Regions from separate parts of the Massilia sp. AB1 genome, predicted to be linked through region 2. Evidence: predicted binding sites of a transcription regulator. Region 2 holds the regulator's gene; the other holds the start of a gene.
What was found. Region 2 encodes HrcA, which represses chaperone genes, less so after heat shock. Its sites were predicted from a motif close to TTAGCACTCNNNNNNNNNGAGTGCTAA; they were not measured.
Positions count from the first base shown of each region.

Region 1 (7,706 bases), on a different contig from region 2:
GTTCCTGGCGGCCGTCTCGGTCATCCATCTCCTGGTCGGCGACGGCGCCGGCGCCTTGCCGGCGAAACCGGTGGCGCGCCGCGATGCCGCGCCTGTACGCGCCTAGCCTGCACAAAGCAGAAAGCCCGCAAGGCGCGAACCTTGCGGGCTTTCTTGTGGAGGATGGCGCGGTTGCCCGCGCCTGGCCGCCGGGGGCAAATTACATCATGCCGTCCATGCCGCCCATGCCACCCATACCGCCCATGCCGCCCATACCGCCGGCCGGCTTGTCTTCAACGACTTCCGAGACCATGCAGTCGGTGGTCAGCATCAGGCCGGCGATCGATGCTGCGTTCTGCAGCGCCGAGCGGGTGACCTTGGCCGGATCCAGCACGCCCATTTCGACCATGTCGCCGTAGGTGCCGTTGGCGGCGTTGTAGCCGTAGTTGCCCGAGCCGTTCAGGACGGCGGCGACCACGACCGACGGCTCTTCGCCGGCGTTCTGGACGATCATGCGCAGCGGCTCTTCCATGGCGCGCAGGACGATCTTGATGCCTGCGTCCTGGTCCGGGTTGTCGCCCTTGATGTCCAGCGAAGCGCGTGCGCGCAGCAGTGCCACGCCGCCGCCCGGGACGATGCCTTCTTCAACGGCGGCGCGGGTTGCGTGCAGCGCGTCTTCCACGCGTGCCTTCTTCTCTTTCATCTCGACTTCGGTGGCTGCACCGACGCGGATCACGGCAACGCCGCCGGCCAGCTTGGCCACGCGCTCTTGCAGCTTTTCACGGTCGTAGTCCGAGGTCGCTTCTTCGATCTGGACGCGGACCATCTTGACGCGCGCTTCGATCGCTTCAGCCGAACCGGCGCCGTCGATGATGATGGTGTTTTCCTTGCCCACTTCGATGCGCTTGGCCTGGCCCAGTTCCTGCAGGGTCACCTTTTCCAGGGTCAGGCCGACTTCTTCGGCGATCACCTGGCCACCGGTCAGGATGGCGATGTCTTCCAGCATGGCCTTGCGGCGGTCGCCGAAGCCCGGAGCCTTGACGGCGACGGTCTTCAGGATGCCACGGATGTTGTTGACCACCAGGGTCGCCAGGGCTTCGCCTTCGATGTCTTCAGCGATGATCACCAGCGGACGGCCGGCCTTGGCCACTTGCTCCAGCACCGGCAGCAGGTCGCGGATGTTCGAGATCTTCTTGTCGCACAGCAGGACGAACGGATTCTCGTGGACGGCGACTTGCTTGTCCGGGTTGTTGATGAAGTACGGCGACAGGTAGCCGCGGTCGAACTGCATGCCTTCCACGATGTCCAGTTCGTCGTTCAGCGACTTGCCGTCTTCGACGGTGATGACGCCTTCCTTGCCGACTTTTTCCATCGCCTCGGCGATGCGCTCGCCGATCGAGGTTTCCGAGTTGGCCGAGATGGCGCCAACCTGGGCGATTTCCTTCGAGGTGGTGGTCGGCTTGGCGATCTTCTTCAGCTCTTCGACGGTCGCTGCGACGGCCTTGTCGATGCCGCGCTTCAGGTCCATCGGGTTCATGCCGGCGGCAACGAACTTCATGCCTTCGCGGACGATGGCTTGTGCCAGCACGGTCGCGGTGGTGGTGCCGTCACCGGCGTTGTCGCTGGTCTTCGAAGCGACTTCCTTGACCATCTGCGCGCCCATGTTCTGGAGCTTGTCTTTCAGTTCGATCTCTTTGGCGACCGAGACGCCGTCCTTGGTCACGGTCGGGGCGCCGAACGAGCGCTCCAGCACGACGTTGCGGCCTTTCGGGCCCAGGGTGACCTTGACCGCGTTGGCCAGGACGTTGACGCCTTCAACCATCTTGGCGCGTGCGATATCGCCAAACACTACTTCTTTAGCTGCCATGTTCTGTATCTCCGAATGATTCGTGAATGTGTGTCAGGGAGGGGATTACTGTGCCACGACGGCCATGATGTCTTCTTCGCGCATCACCAGCAGTTCTTCGCCGTTGACCTTGACGGCCTGGCCGGAGTACTTGCCGAACAGGACGCGGTCGCCGACCTTCACTTCCAGCGGACGAACCTGGCCGTTATCCTGCACTTTGCCGTTGCCGACGGCGAGCACCTCACCCTGGTCCGGCTTCTCGGCGGCTGCATCAGGGATGATCAGGCCGGATGCGGTCTTGGTTTCCTGGTCGAGACGCTTCACGATAACGCGATCGTGCAGAGGACGAAGGTTCATGCAAAACTCCTTATCTTTCAATGGTTTGACTAGCTATCAATTGCCCCCGCATCAGGTTTTGTCGCCTGACTGCGTCGGCTGCAAAGAGTTGTTAGCACTCTCTACTAACGAGTGCTAATTATAGGGACGATAATTTGTCATTTCAAGCCACAGTGTGGCTTGTTTAACTGATCTTTTTGCGATGGCACAATCTAATGGAGGGATGTGCCCGCTCCTGGCACTTGCCTGACTGCCAAGCCGGGCAGGGTACACCCTGCTGCGCTTTCATGCCGCACGCATGTGCCGCAGAGTTCGCCGCACCGGCTGGTATTGACATTTGTGCAGCGATTCGGTTGACGGAAAAACCATCTCAGTCCTATAGTGTCGAATGATTTCCGAATTCCAAGACCTCTCAGACAAAATCGACCGGCTCGCCCAGCTGACCCAGTCGCTGCGTGCCGAGAATTACCTGCTGCGCCAGGCCAACCACTTGCTGAGCGTCGAGAACGTCGCCTTCAAGGAGCGGCTGCAGGAAGCCCAGCGCCGCGTGGAAGCGCTGCTCGGGCAGCTGCCGCCGGCCCCTGAGGCGGACGAGGGCGGTGCGGACGAAAGCGAGGCCACCCAATGATCCATCTCGACGTCACCATCATGGGCCAGCCCTACCGCCTGGCCTGCCGCGAGGGCGAGGAGCGCACCCTGCGCGAAGCCGTCCATTACCTCGACGGCAAGATGTGCGCGCTGCGCGATTCGGGCAAGGTCAAGGGCACGGACCGCATCGCCGTCATGGCCGCGCTGTCGGTCGCGGCCGAATTCCTGTCGGTGAAATCGCCCCAGGGCCCGCTGTCGGACATGTCCATCCTCGAAGTCAAGCAGAAGCTGGAAGCCATGCACACGGTGCTGGATAAGGCCCTCGCTCCGCAGGAAAATCTGTCCTGACGGTCAAAACCGTTTGACATGCCGGGCCAAGGGAGTAAACTGCGCACTACCCTGCGGTGTTCGAGATTTGCCATATATTCCTTGAACCATTCTTACGCATAGGTTGTGGAACACGTTCGATGGGCGTGAGCGTCGCTAGTCCGACGAACCCGAAATTGATCTGACCGCGACCACCTTGAACCGTTCTGGTTCGGGATGCCGGCAGAAACGGCACAGGCGGGGCAACAATACACAGGCGGTTGCGCACTCGGTACGCAACCGCTTTTCTTTTGCGCGCCGCCACCGGCGCGTTTGTTTTTGTCAGGAGGCGCCATGCGCTATTGGCTGCTCAAATCCGAGCCGGACGACATCAGCATCGACGACATCGCCGCGGAACCGGCGCGCAGCTTCGCATGGACCGGCATCCGCAATTACCAGGCAAGGAACTTCCTGCGCGAGATGCAGGTGGGCGACCTGGCCTTCTTCTACCACTCCAGCTGCGCCGAGATCGGCATCGCCGGCGTCGTCGAGATCGTCGGCACCACGTATCCGGACCCGACCCAGTTCGACGAAAGCAGCCGCTATTTCGACCCCAAGGCCACGCCGGAAAACCCCAGGTGGCTCTCGGTCGAGATCCGCTACGTGAAGAAGACCCGCCTGCTGCCCCTGGGCGAGCTGAAAAGCCATCCCGAGCTGGAGGGGATGAAGCTGCTGGCGAAAGGCAGCCGCCTGTCGGTCTCGCCGGTGGAAGCCGCCGAGTGGCGCTTCATCGAAGGCTTGTTCAAGGCCTGAGGCCCGATCAAGCGGCCTGCTTGTCCTCGGGCACAGGCTTGGTGACGTCCTGGAGCACCTGGCCGTTCTGCAGCACGATCACGCGCTGCGCCATGTTGATCGTCTCCGGGCGGTGGGCCACGATGATGCGGGTGAGCGGGATCTTGGCGATCGCCTGGTTCACGGCCTGCTCGTTCCACACGTCCAGGTGGCTGGTCGCTTCATCCAGCACCAGGATCTTCGGATTCTTGTACAGCGCGCGCGCCAGCAGGATGCGCTGCTTCTGGCCGCCCGACAGGCCGGTGCCGATGTCGCCGACCAGGGTGTTGAAGGCCATCGGCATGGCGGCGATCTCGGGCGCGATGGCGGCCAGTTCGGCGCAGCCGTAGACGCGCTGCATGTCGACCAGGGGATCGAAGAAGCTGATGTTGTCGGCGATCGAACCGGCGAACAGGGTGTCGTCCTGCATCACCGTCCCCAGCATGTGGCGGTAATTCCCCAGCCCGAGCGAACCGAGGGGCACGCCGCCCACGCGGATCTCGCCGCCGGTCGGCGTGAGCAGGCCAAGCAGCAGCTTCATCAGGGTCGTCTTGCCGCAGCCCGAAGGGCCGGTGATCGCCACGCACTGCCCGGCGGGGATACTGAGGTTGAGGCCGCGCACGACCTCGGGTTCGCTGTCGGAATAGCGGAAGCTCAGGTTCTTGATCTCGATCGCCGGCATGATGTGGCTGGCGTCGACCTCGGCGACCTCGTCGTCGCGTTCCGCTTCGGCCAGCACGATGTCGGCCACGCGCTCGCCGTGCAGGCGCATCATCCGCAGTTCGAACAGCTTGTCGATCAGGCTCGCCATGCGCTGGCTGAACTGGTCCTTGTAGCTGATGAAGGCGAACACCATCCCGATCGAGAACTCGTTACTGAGCACGGCCAGGGCCGCGAGCCAGATCACGATCACGCGTTCGCCGCTGAACAGCAGGGTGTTGGCGGTCTGGTAGGAGACCGACAGCTTGGCGATGCGCAGCTGGGCGTTGAATTCATCGGTCAGCGAATTCATCCAGCCCGAACGGCGCTCTTCGCTGCGGCCGAACAGGCGGATGCTCTGCATGCCGCGCACCGTCTCCATGAAATGGCTTTGCTGCTTGGCGGCGTGGATGATCTGTTCCGAGTTGGCGTCGCGCAGCGGGCGGTACATCGACCAGCGCAGCAGCGCGTACAGGACCACCGCCACGCAGGCCACGGCCGCCAGGGTGGTGCTATACAGGAGCATCATGATCAGGGTGCCCAGCACCAGCACGCCGTCGATGACGCCTTCGACGAACTGGGTCGTGAGGCTGGTCTGGATGCGCTGGATCGAACTGAAGCGCGACACGATGTCGCCGGTGTGGCGCTTCTCGAAATAGGGCAGGGGCAGCTTGAGCAGGTGGGCGAAGGCGTTGCCCAGCCATTGCAGGTTCAGGCTGGTGGACAGCACCGTGGTGACCCAGGAGCGGACCGCCCCGATCGCGGTCTGCAGCAGCACCAGCAGCAGGAAGCCGCAGCCCAGCACCGTGATCAGGTCGCGGTCCGAGGCCAGCAGGGCTTCGTCGACGATCCACTGCATGTAGAAGGGCGCGATCAGCGCGCACACCTGCAGGGCCAGGCCGAGCGCCAGGATCTGCAGCAGGCCGCGGCGCAGGCCGACCACCCGTCCCATCAGCGAGATCAGCGAGAATTGCTGGCGTTCTTCCCTGGCTTCGAACTGCGCGGTCGGCGTCAGCTCGAGCGCGATGCCGGTGAAGTGCTTGGCGAATTCCGCCATCGGCATGCGCCGTTCGCCCACGGCCGGATCGTGGACCACGACATGGCTGGCCGACACCGACTTGAGGACCACGAAGTGGTTCAGGTCCCAGTGCAGGATGCAGGGCAGCTTCAGTTCCGGCAGGTGCTGCAGGTCCAGCTTGAGCGGGCGCGTTTGCAGCGACAGGCCGGTGGCCATGGCCATCAGGCCCTTCAGGTTGACGCCCTTCATCGACACCGCGAAACGGCGGCGCATGCTCGGGATGTCGATCTGGTGGCCCCAGTAGCTGGCGACCATGGCGACGCAGGCGAGGCCGCATTCGGCGCCCTCGGTCTGCAGCAGCACCGGCAGGCGGCGGGTGTTCCAGAAGGCTAGCTGGGAAAGAAGAGGAAATTGCATACTCGATGGCGATCACGCTGGGCTGGACGCGGCGCACTCGCCGCGGCCAGCGGATGATTGAGAAAAGCTTGTGTGATTACAGGCGGCCTGAAATGCTGAACAGCGGCTCCAGCACCCATTCGTAGAGCTTGCGGCGCTCGAGCAGCACGCTGGCGTCGACCAGCATGCCCGAGCGCAGCGGCATCGGCGCGCCGTAGGCCTGGACAGTTTGCTTGTCGAGCTCGAGGCGGATGCGGTACACCGGCTCGGACTGGGATGCGCCCGGCAGCGCCGCCGCCGAGGTGGGCAGCTCGTCCGGACGCACCGAGGTGGTGGCCACTTCGCGTACCCGGGCCGGATGCTGGCCGAACTTCTGGTAAGGGAAGGCCTGGTAGCGCAGCAGGGCCGTCATGCCCGGCTTGATGAAGCCGACCGCATGCGAAGGCACGTACATTTCCGCTTCCAGCTTGCTGCCGTCCGGGAGGATCGAGGCCAGCGAGGTCGCGCCGCCCACGGTCTGGCCGAGGTTGGCCGTGATCGCGGTGACGGTCCCGCTCAGGTGCGCGCGGATCGGGATCTCGCGCCGCGCTTCGTTCTCGGTCAGGTCCTGCTCGAGCGTGGTCGCGTTGCGGCGCAAGGCGTTCTCGTCGCGCAGCGCCTGCACCGCGATGTCCTGTTCCTCGGCCCGGGTGGCCGTCAGGTCGCGCCGGGTGGCGGAGCGAACGCGGTCGATTTCGAGCAGGCGCTGGCGCTGGTCGAGCAGTTCGGCTTCGCGTTCTTGCAACTGCGCCGCCGAGATGTAGTTGGTCGCCTTCAGCTGGGCGAAGCGCGCCACGGTCTGCTCGGACAGGGAGATGCGCTGCTTCTGCATCAGGGCCTGGTTGTCGAGGCGCTGGATCTCGCCTTCGAGGTCCTTGGCGCGCTGCTGCAAGGCGGTGCGGCGGTGCCCGGCCTGCACTTTCGCCTGCTGCAATTCGGTACGGAAGCTGTCGCGGCGGCGCACCAGCAATTCGGAGATCAGGGCTTCCGTGGAGCGTGGATCGGCGCTGCCGCGCTCGCTGGACACGACGAACAGGATATCGCCTTCGCGTACCTGCTGGCCTTCCTTGATGCGGACTTCGCGGATGACGCCGGCCTGGTTCGAGTAGACCCGGGTGACGCCCGCGGCCGGGGCCAGCATGCCCTGGATGTGAGCCTTGCGGGTGGTCTCGAAAAAGGCGAAGAAGGCGATCAAGAGCAGGGCCAGGGTGACGAACACGCCGGTCAGGACCGCATGGCTGACCGGGCGGGTCAGGATGACGGTGCCGTACTGGCGCACCATCACATGCTCGACGGCCTGCTGGCGGAACAGCGTTTTGGCTACAGGCTCGGAAGGCTGCTTGGCAGTTTCGGAAGGCTGCTTCTCTGGTGAGTCTTTCGCATCATCATGCGAGGTGCTGACGGTGTCGCGCAAAGCAATGTCTCTCAAAAACTCGCATCCAACGAATCCGATCAGGACCGCCGCTGCGTATTAGCGTTATGTCCCGAGTATGGCATTCGCTAATAAAACATCGCAAGGAAGAAAAGCCAGATACAACAGTTTTAGCCTCAGGTTATGCGGAGGGGATCGGAATGAAGGAATGCGATGCGTGCCGGGATGGCGAAATGAACCGTCATGCATATTTCAGCGCATTTACGCTGGCGCCTGTGAATACAAGGGGAATTGCA
Region 1 covers NZ_JAGKSG010000024.1:47,085-54,790, forward strand. Annotated here, with positions in the region: gene J8847_RS14910 (DoxX family membrane protein) at 1-106, shown strand, start outside; gene groL (chaperonin GroEL) at 200-1,846, opposite strand; gene groES (co-chaperone GroES) at 1,892-2,182, opposite strand; gene J8847_RS14925 (hypothetical protein) at 2,550-2,789, shown strand; gene J8847_RS14930 (cell division protein ZapA) at 2,786-3,097, shown strand; RNA gene ssrS (6S RNA) at 3,143-3,324, shown strand; gene J8847_RS14940 (EVE domain-containing protein) at 3,410-3,868, shown strand; gene J8847_RS14945 (peptidase domain-containing ABC transporter) at 3,876-6,020, opposite strand; gene J8847_RS14950 (HlyD family secretion protein) at 6,097-7,467, opposite strand.
Region 1: groES (co-chaperone GroES) is a predicted target of HrcA. The motif match lies at 2,274-2,300, and genes of this name have one in related genera.

Region 2 (7,706 bases):
CGGTGGTGCCGATCACCATCTGCTTGCCGTTGGCGGCGCAGTATGCCAGGTGATGCAGGGTGCCTTCCGGGCGCGTGAAGTCGATCAGCAGGTCGGCCTTGGCCAGCGCGGCGGCCAGGTCGGACTGGATGATCACGCCGGTCAGCTGGCCGGCGAAGGCGCCGGCATCCATGCCGATCGCCGTCGAACCGGCGACGTCCAGCGCGCCCGCCAGTTCCGCGTCCGGCGCGGCCTGGATGGCTTCGATCAGCATGCGGCCCATGCGGCCGCTGGCGCCTGCAACGGCGATCTTCAGCGGTGCGCTCATGGCTGGATCACAGGTGCGCCGCCGACCTTGACCGGTTCGACCGGGCGGGTCTCGGGCTTGTTCTTCGGGATCCTGGCCGGGCCGGCGATGCGGTCGATGTAATCGCGCTCGCTCGGCAGGTTGCCGCCTTCGAAGCGCTCGACCACGTCGTTCTTGAAGTAGACGGTCACGCGGCTGGTGGTCAGCTCGCCGTTGCCGCGCGCCAGGTAGAACGGGTAGTCCCAGCGGTCGCCGTGGAACATGTCGGTCAGCAGCGGGCTGCCGAGGATGAAGCGCACCTGGTCGCGGGTCTGGCCCACCTTCAGCTGGCTTAGCATCTCCTGCGAGACGAAGTTACCTTGCTGGATGTCCGGACGGTAGGGCGAGAACACCCACAGGAATTTCTGCAGCTTGGTGACCGTCGTGGTCTGCGCGCCCGCATTGGCGGCCGCGGCCGATTTTTCGGCGGCGGCAGCGGCGGCGGCCGGGTCCGTATTCACCGGCGCTGCCGGACGCGTCTGGTTGCGCCAGCTGGCGCAGCCCGAGAGCATCAGGGTGCACGCGAGGCCTGCCGCGAGGGCAGCCCGGGCGGAGAATCGATGAAAAACGGCATGTTTGACGCGCATAGATAACCTCAAAACGTTTGAGCGGGAGCTCCAAAACGCTATATCATAAAGCACTCCGCCAAACTACGAGCAACAAACATGAGTAACAACCCGACCGACCTGAAGGCCAGCGGCCTGAAGGCTACCCTGCCGCGACTGAAAATCCTGGAGATTTTCCAGAACAGCGAAGTGCGGCACCTGACGGCGGAAGACGTCTACAAGATTCTCCTGGCCGATAACATGGACGTGGGCCTGGCGACTGTCTACCGGGTCCTGACCCAGTTCGAGCAGGCCGGCCTGCTCAACCGCAACCACTTCGAGACGGGCAAGGCCATTTATGAGCTGAATGCCGGGTCGCACCATGATCACCTGGTGTGCCTGGATTGCGGACATGTCGAGGAGTTCTACGACGAAGAGATCGAATCGCGCCAGCACAAGATCGCGACCGAGCGCGGGTACAAGATCGCCGAGCATGCGCTGGCGATTTATGGGAATTGTGTGAAGGTGAATTGTCCGAGGAAGCAGTAAATACGCTTTTCGGCTGATCGGCGAACTTGGATCCCGGCCTTCGCCGGGATCCAAGTTCATCAGCACGCCACGAGCGTGCTTTTTTACGGCTGGCTCAACGCATTCGACAGCAGCTTCGCCGTAATATCCACAATCGGAATCACCCGCTCGTACGCCATGCGCGTCGGCCCGATCACCCCCAGGGTCCCGACGATCCGCCCATTGACCTCATACGGCGCCGTCACCACGCTCATCTCGTCCATCGGCACCAGCTTCGACTCCCCGCCGATGAAGATCTGCACCCCGCCCGCCTTGCTGGACACGTCCAGCAGCTGCATCAGCCCGGTCTTCTGCTCGAACATCTCGAACATCTGGCGCAGCGAAGTCATGTTCGACGACAAATCCGACACCGACAGCAGGTTGCGCTCGCCGGCGATCACCATGTCGTCGCCCTCGGCCATCGCCTCGCTGCCCGCCTCCACCGCCGCCTGCATCAGGCGGCCCATGTCGTCGCGCAGCTGGCGCAGTTCGCCCGTCAGGCGGGCGCGCACCTCGTCGAAGGTGAGGCCGGCGTAGTTCTGGTTCAGGTAATTGGCCGACTGGGTCAGCTGGCCCGGCGTGTAGTCCACGTCGGTCAGCAGCAGGCGGTTCTGCACGTCGCCGCGCGGGTCGACGATCACCAGCAGAATCCTTTTCTCAGACAAACGGAGGAATTCGATCTGCTGGAACACTGATTCGCGGCGCGGGCTCTGCACCACGCCGGCGAACTGCGACAGCGAGGACAGCATTTGCGCCGCGTTGGCGATGATCTTCTGCGGCTGCTGCACCGGCAGGCGCATGCGCTCGGCGGCGACCGCCTGCTCGTCGATGTGCTGCACGGTCAGGAGGGTGTCCACGAACAGGCGGTAGCCGCGCGGCGTCGGAATGCGCCCGGCCGAGGTGTGCGGGCTGGCCACATAGCCCATCTCTTCGAGGTCCGCCATGATATTGCGGATCGTGGCCGGCGACAGGTCCAGGCCGGAAATCTTCGACAGCGCGCGCGAACCTACCGGCTGGCCGTCGGCGATATAGCGTTCGACGAGCGCTTTGAGCAGGGTTTGTGCACGGTTATCGAGTTGCATGATTCTTGGAAGCAAAAGAGTTGCTGCCTATATTATAGATAGGTGGGGACGCGAGACGGCAAGCGCAAGCCCGGCGCTGCGCCAGCTCAAGCATCAATGGTGCTCGCGCCTGAGCCAGGCTATCAGCCCGTCCAGGCTCGTCACCTCGGCGTCGGGCTGCACCAGGTGGGGGATCTCGTTGCGCTTGCCGACCCGGTTCATCCAGACGGCGCGCAGGCCGGCGCGCTGGGCGCCCTGGACGTCGAGCAGCAGGTCGTCGCCCACGTACACCGCCTCGGAAAAGCGCACGCCGAGCGCCGCGCAGCCGGCCTGGAAGATCTCGGGAGCGGGCTTGGCCTTGCCGAAGCTGTGGGCGGCGACCGAGGCGTGGAAGTGGCGCGCCAGGCCGATGGTCTCCAGGTCGGCGTTGCCGTTGGTCACGGAACCGATCAAGACCCGGCTCTTCAGGCGCAGCAGGCCGGGCACCACATCGTCGTAGGGAATCACGGCATTGCGCGCGGCAAAGAACTCGACCATGGCCAGCTCGACCTTGGCGGTATCCTCGCCCGCCTGCTCGAAGGCCGCGATCAGGCCGGCGCGGCGCAGGGCGCCCAGGTCGAGCTGGAATTCGGGCCGGCTGGCGAGCAATTCCAGGCGCGCCTGGCGCAGGGTCTCGATCGTGTATTGCTGGGCCACGCGCGGCGCGTGCCGGGCCAGCCAGGCGTACAGGATCTTTTCTGCTTCGATGATCACGGGCGCGATCGGCCACAGGGTGTCGTCAAGATCGAACAGAACGGCTTTTGGCCAGGGTCTCGTCATGGTGCATGGGGGAGAGGGAGTCTCCCCAAGCATAGCGAGCCGGTCCTCGAAAATCAATCGCGTGCAGACGTGGTTACACCGTGATACAAAGGCAAATGGACCAGCTGCTTGCCAAATGGACTAAAATGTTGGGCGATTTTGTCTCATCCTTCCCTGATTTGGCTTTTTTCCCGTCCGATATTTTGGAGTAAGTACATGAAGAGTTCCTACCTGCGTGCCGGCGCCGTGCTGGCATGCACGCTTGCGCTGTCCGCCTGTGGCGGTGGCAGTGATGGCGAGCTCGCCATCGGCGGCAACTTCACCGGCGTCACCAAGACCGGCCTGGTCCTGACCCTCAACGGCGGCTCGGATTACGCCGTCACCCCGACCACGAGCGGCGCCGGCACGTACTACTTCCCGAATCTGGTGGAAACCGATTCCCAGTACAACGTCGAAGTCAAGACCACCCCGGACAACGTCGAGAAATGCGACGTCGTCGGCGCCAGGGGCCGCGCGGTCTTCGCGACCAACCGCGTGGACGTCGTCTGCACCTTCAAGACGCACGCCTTGGGCGGCAGCATCGGCAACCTGACCGGCAGCGGCCTGGTGCTGGTCAACGGCTCGGACCGCGTGGCGGTGGCCGCCGGCGCGACCAGCTTCGCCATGGCCAAGGTGCCGCAGGACGGCGTGTACGGCGTCGCGATCCTGACCCAGCCGGCCGGCCAGACTTGCACGATTGCCAACGGCACCGGCAAGATGGGCGCCGCCGGCATCAACAACCTGGCCGTTACCTGCACCCCGTAAATTCTCCTGGAGTCATTCATGAAGTCTTCCCTGATCCGTCCGGCGCTCGCGCTGGCGCTGGCCCTGGGTCTGTCCGCCTGCGGCGGCGGCGGCAAAGCCGAGTTCACCGTGGCGGGCACCGCCAAGGGCCTGATCTATCCAGGCCTGACCCTGTCGACCAACGGCATGACCATCACCGTCAATCCGCCGGCCACGCCGGGCGCCGACGTGAGCTATTCCTTCCCGAACAAGCTCGAGTACGGCGACGAGTACAACGTCAAGATCGACGCCGAGCCGGCGCACCAGAACTGCGGCTTCGCCCAGACCTACCGCGATCCGATCAACCGGGACACGGCCGGCCGCCTGGAAAAGATCAATGTCATCGTCGAGTGCGGCATTGACCTGCATACCGTCGGCGGCTCCGTGACCGGCCTGACCGCGGACGGCCTGGTGATGACCAACGGCAGCACCGGCGGCACCGTCACCCTGCTCAAGGGCGCGACCAGCTACGCATTCGGGGCGCCGGTGGCCTACGGCATCACCTACGGCGTGACCATCCTGACCCAGCCAACCGGCCTGACCTGTACGGTGGCCAACGGCGTCGGCACCATGGGCGACGAAGACGTGAAGAACGTCAACGTGAACTGCGTTGCGAATCCCTGATCAGATATACGCAATTCTTATGTCGAGTATTTGAAAGAGAAATTGGACTTATATGCTGTAACGCAGCATACTTGCTCCTGTCTCCTCCAACTCTCCTCAGAAAAGAATTGGATTTAGCCCGCCCTCCAAGGCGGGCTTTTTTTTGCCCGCGCGCCTGGGAGAGGGAGCCCGGAGCCAAACTCAGCGCGCGGCGCTGACCTTCACCACGGCGACCTTGCTCATGCCGACCGAGACCTGGGCGGCGTAGTTGTCGGCGGCCTTTTCGGTCGCGGCCACCGCATAGCTGCTGCCGCCGACGACGATCAGGGCTGCGAGGAAGACGGCTTCCATATTCTTGAGGACGTTCATGATGTGCTCCTTCGGTAAGTGGTGTGAGCCAGATCGGCTGTCGATGGAAGCACTATAGGAAAAGGCGGGGCCAGGCTCCAGCGCCGTGCGACGGACTGCGGAAAAGCCAGGCTGGAATGGGGAAAACGCGCGATGACGTGCGCTTGTGCGGCGCAATAACGCGGCGGTTCGACGCGCGGACGGCAAGCCGTCCACGCCAGGGAAAGTTCAGAGCAAGTTGGCCAGCGCCACGTACTGTTCGAGGCCCACGGCTTCCGGACGGGCGCCCGGATCGATGCCGGCTTCGACCAGCTGGGCTTCGGTGAACATGCCGGCCACGCAGTTGCGGATCACCTTGCGGCGCTGCGAGAAGGCCTTGGCCACCACCTGCTCCAGCTTGGCGCCGTCGCAGGCCAGCCGTTCGCGCTTGGGGATCATGCGCACGATCGCCGAATCCACCTGCGGCGGCGGGTCGAAGGCCTCGGGCGGGACGATGAACAGCAGCTCCATGTCGTAGCGCCACTGCAGCATCACCGACAGGCGGCTGTAGGCCTTGGTGCCCGGCTCGGCCACCATGCGCTCCACCACTTCCTTCTGCAGCATGAAATGCTGGTCCTCGACCACGGATGCGAACTCGGCCAGGTGGAACAGCAGCGGGCTGGAGATGTTGTACGGCAGGTTGCCGACCACGCGCAGCCTCTGCCCTTCCGGCACGGGAATCGAACCGAAGTCGAACTTGAGCGCATCGCCCGAGTGCACCGTGAGGCGCTCGCGCGGATAGGCTTTTTCCAGGCGCGCCACCAGGTCGCGGTCCAGCTCGACCACATGCATGTGGTCGAGGCTCTTGAGCAGCAGCGCCGTCATCGCCGCCAGGCCCGGGCCGATCTCGACCATCGCCTCGCCGCGGCGCGGCCCGATGGCGTCGATGATGTTGTTCAGGACGTGGGCATCGGTCAGGAAGTTCTGGCCGAAGCGCTTGCGTGCGACGTGTTTCATTCTTGCTTTCTGTTAGGTCTTCTTGGAGGCGGCCACCATGAGCATGGCGGCGCGGATCGCCTCTTCCATGCTGCCGCAATCGGCCAGGCCCAGCCCCTGGGCGGCCAGGTCGAGCGCGGTGCCGTGGTCGACCGAGGTGCGGATCAGCGGCAGCCCGAGGGTAACGTTGATGCCGCGCCCGAAGGTGGCGTACTTGAGCACCGGCAGGCCCTGGTCGTGGTACATCGCCAGCACGCAGTCGGCGTCCTTCAGGTAGCGCGGCTGGAACAGGGTGTCGGCCGGATAGGGGCCGCGCGCATCGATGCCGCGCTTGCGCGCGCCCTCCAGCACCGGCGCGATGACCTCGATTTCCTCGCGGCCCAGGTAGCCGTTCTCGCCCGCGTGCGGGTTCAGGCCGGTGACCAGGATGACGGGCCGGGCGATGCCGAACTTGGCGCGCAGGTCGGCGTCGATGATGTCGATCACCCGGGCCAGGCTGTCGCGCGTGATCGCATCCGGCACGTCCTTGAGCGGCAGGTGGGTGGTGGCCAGCGCCACCCGCAGGTAAGGCTGGTCCTGGCCGGGCGAACCGGCCAGCATCATGACCACCTTGGGCGTGCCGGTCTTCTCGGCCAGGTATTCGGTGTGGCCGGAAAACGCGATGCCGGCGTCGTTGATGGTGCTCTTCTGGAGCGGCGCGGTGACGATGGCGTCGAACCAGCCGCATTGCGCGCCTTCGATGGCCAGGTCGAGCGTGGCCAGCACCGCGCGGCCGTTCTCGGCGTCGAGCGCGCCCGGGGTCACGTGGGCCGCCAGCGGCACATCGATCACGGCCAGGCGTCCAGCGCCGAAGTGCGGCAGGCCGCCGTTGCGCAGGGCCTGGGTCGACAGCGCCGACAGGCGGATCTCCGGGTCGATCAGGCTGGCGGTGAGCGCCAGGAAGGCCGCGTCGCCGATCAGGACGCAGTTGGCCTGGTGGCGCAGCGCCCACGCCGCCCGGATCGAGATTTCAGGACCGATGCCGGCCGGTTCGCCGACCGTGACGGCAAGCGTCGGCCGGGGCGCGAGCGGCGCGGCCATGGGCTTACTGCTCCTCGCGGAACTCGACGTAGGCGCGGTCGCGGACCTGGCGCAGCCAGTCTTCCATCGCTTCCTGCATCTTGCGCTCGCGGATGACGTTGCGCGCGACGTTGCGTTCCTTCTGCTGGGTCACGTCCTGGCTCTTGCGCTCGACCACCTGGATCAGGTGGAAGCCGAACGGCGACTGGATCACGTCCGAGATTTCGCCCGGCTTGAGGTTGTTCATCGCGCTCTCGAATTCCGGCACGGTGTCGCCCGGTTCCAGCCAGCCCAGGTCGCCGCCCTTGCTGGCCGAGCCGTCCTGCGAGTGCAGGCGCGCCAGGTCCTCGAAGGTGCCGGCGTTGTTGGCCATCTTTTCCTTCAGTTCCAGCAGCTTGCGCTTGACCTCGCCCTCGGTCATGGTCGGGGTGGGCTTGAGCAGGATGTGGCGCGCGCGGGTCTGCTGCACCACCGCCTTGTCGTTCGATTCGGCCAGCGAACGCTTGTTGCTCATCTTGAGGATGTGGAAGCCGACGTTGGTCTTGATGATCTGGGTGACCTGGCCCGGCTGGATCTTGCGCAGCTCGCCGGCGAACACCGGCG
Region 2 covers NZ_JAGKSG010000028.1:28,150-35,855, forward strand. Annotated here, with positions in the region: gene dapB (4-hydroxy-tetrahydrodipicolinate reductase) at 1-307, opposite strand, end outside; gene J8847_RS16165 (outer membrane protein assembly factor BamE) at 304-912, opposite strand; gene fur (ferric iron uptake transcriptional regulator) at 991-1,419, shown strand; gene hrcA (heat-inducible transcriptional repressor HrcA) at 1,503-2,519, opposite strand; gene J8847_RS16180 (HAD family hydrolase) at 2,613-3,317, opposite strand; gene J8847_RS16185 (hypothetical protein) at 3,513-4,100, shown strand; gene J8847_RS16190 (hypothetical protein) at 4,119-4,742, shown strand; gene J8847_RS16195 (hypothetical protein) at 4,923-5,090, opposite strand; gene rsmA (16S rRNA (adenine(1518)-N(6)/adenine(1519)-N(6))-dimethyltransferase RsmA) at 5,298-6,065, opposite strand; gene pdxA (4-hydroxythreonine-4-phosphate dehydrogenase PdxA) at 6,078-7,124, opposite strand; gene J8847_RS16210 (peptidylprolyl isomerase) at 7,129-7,706, opposite strand, start outside.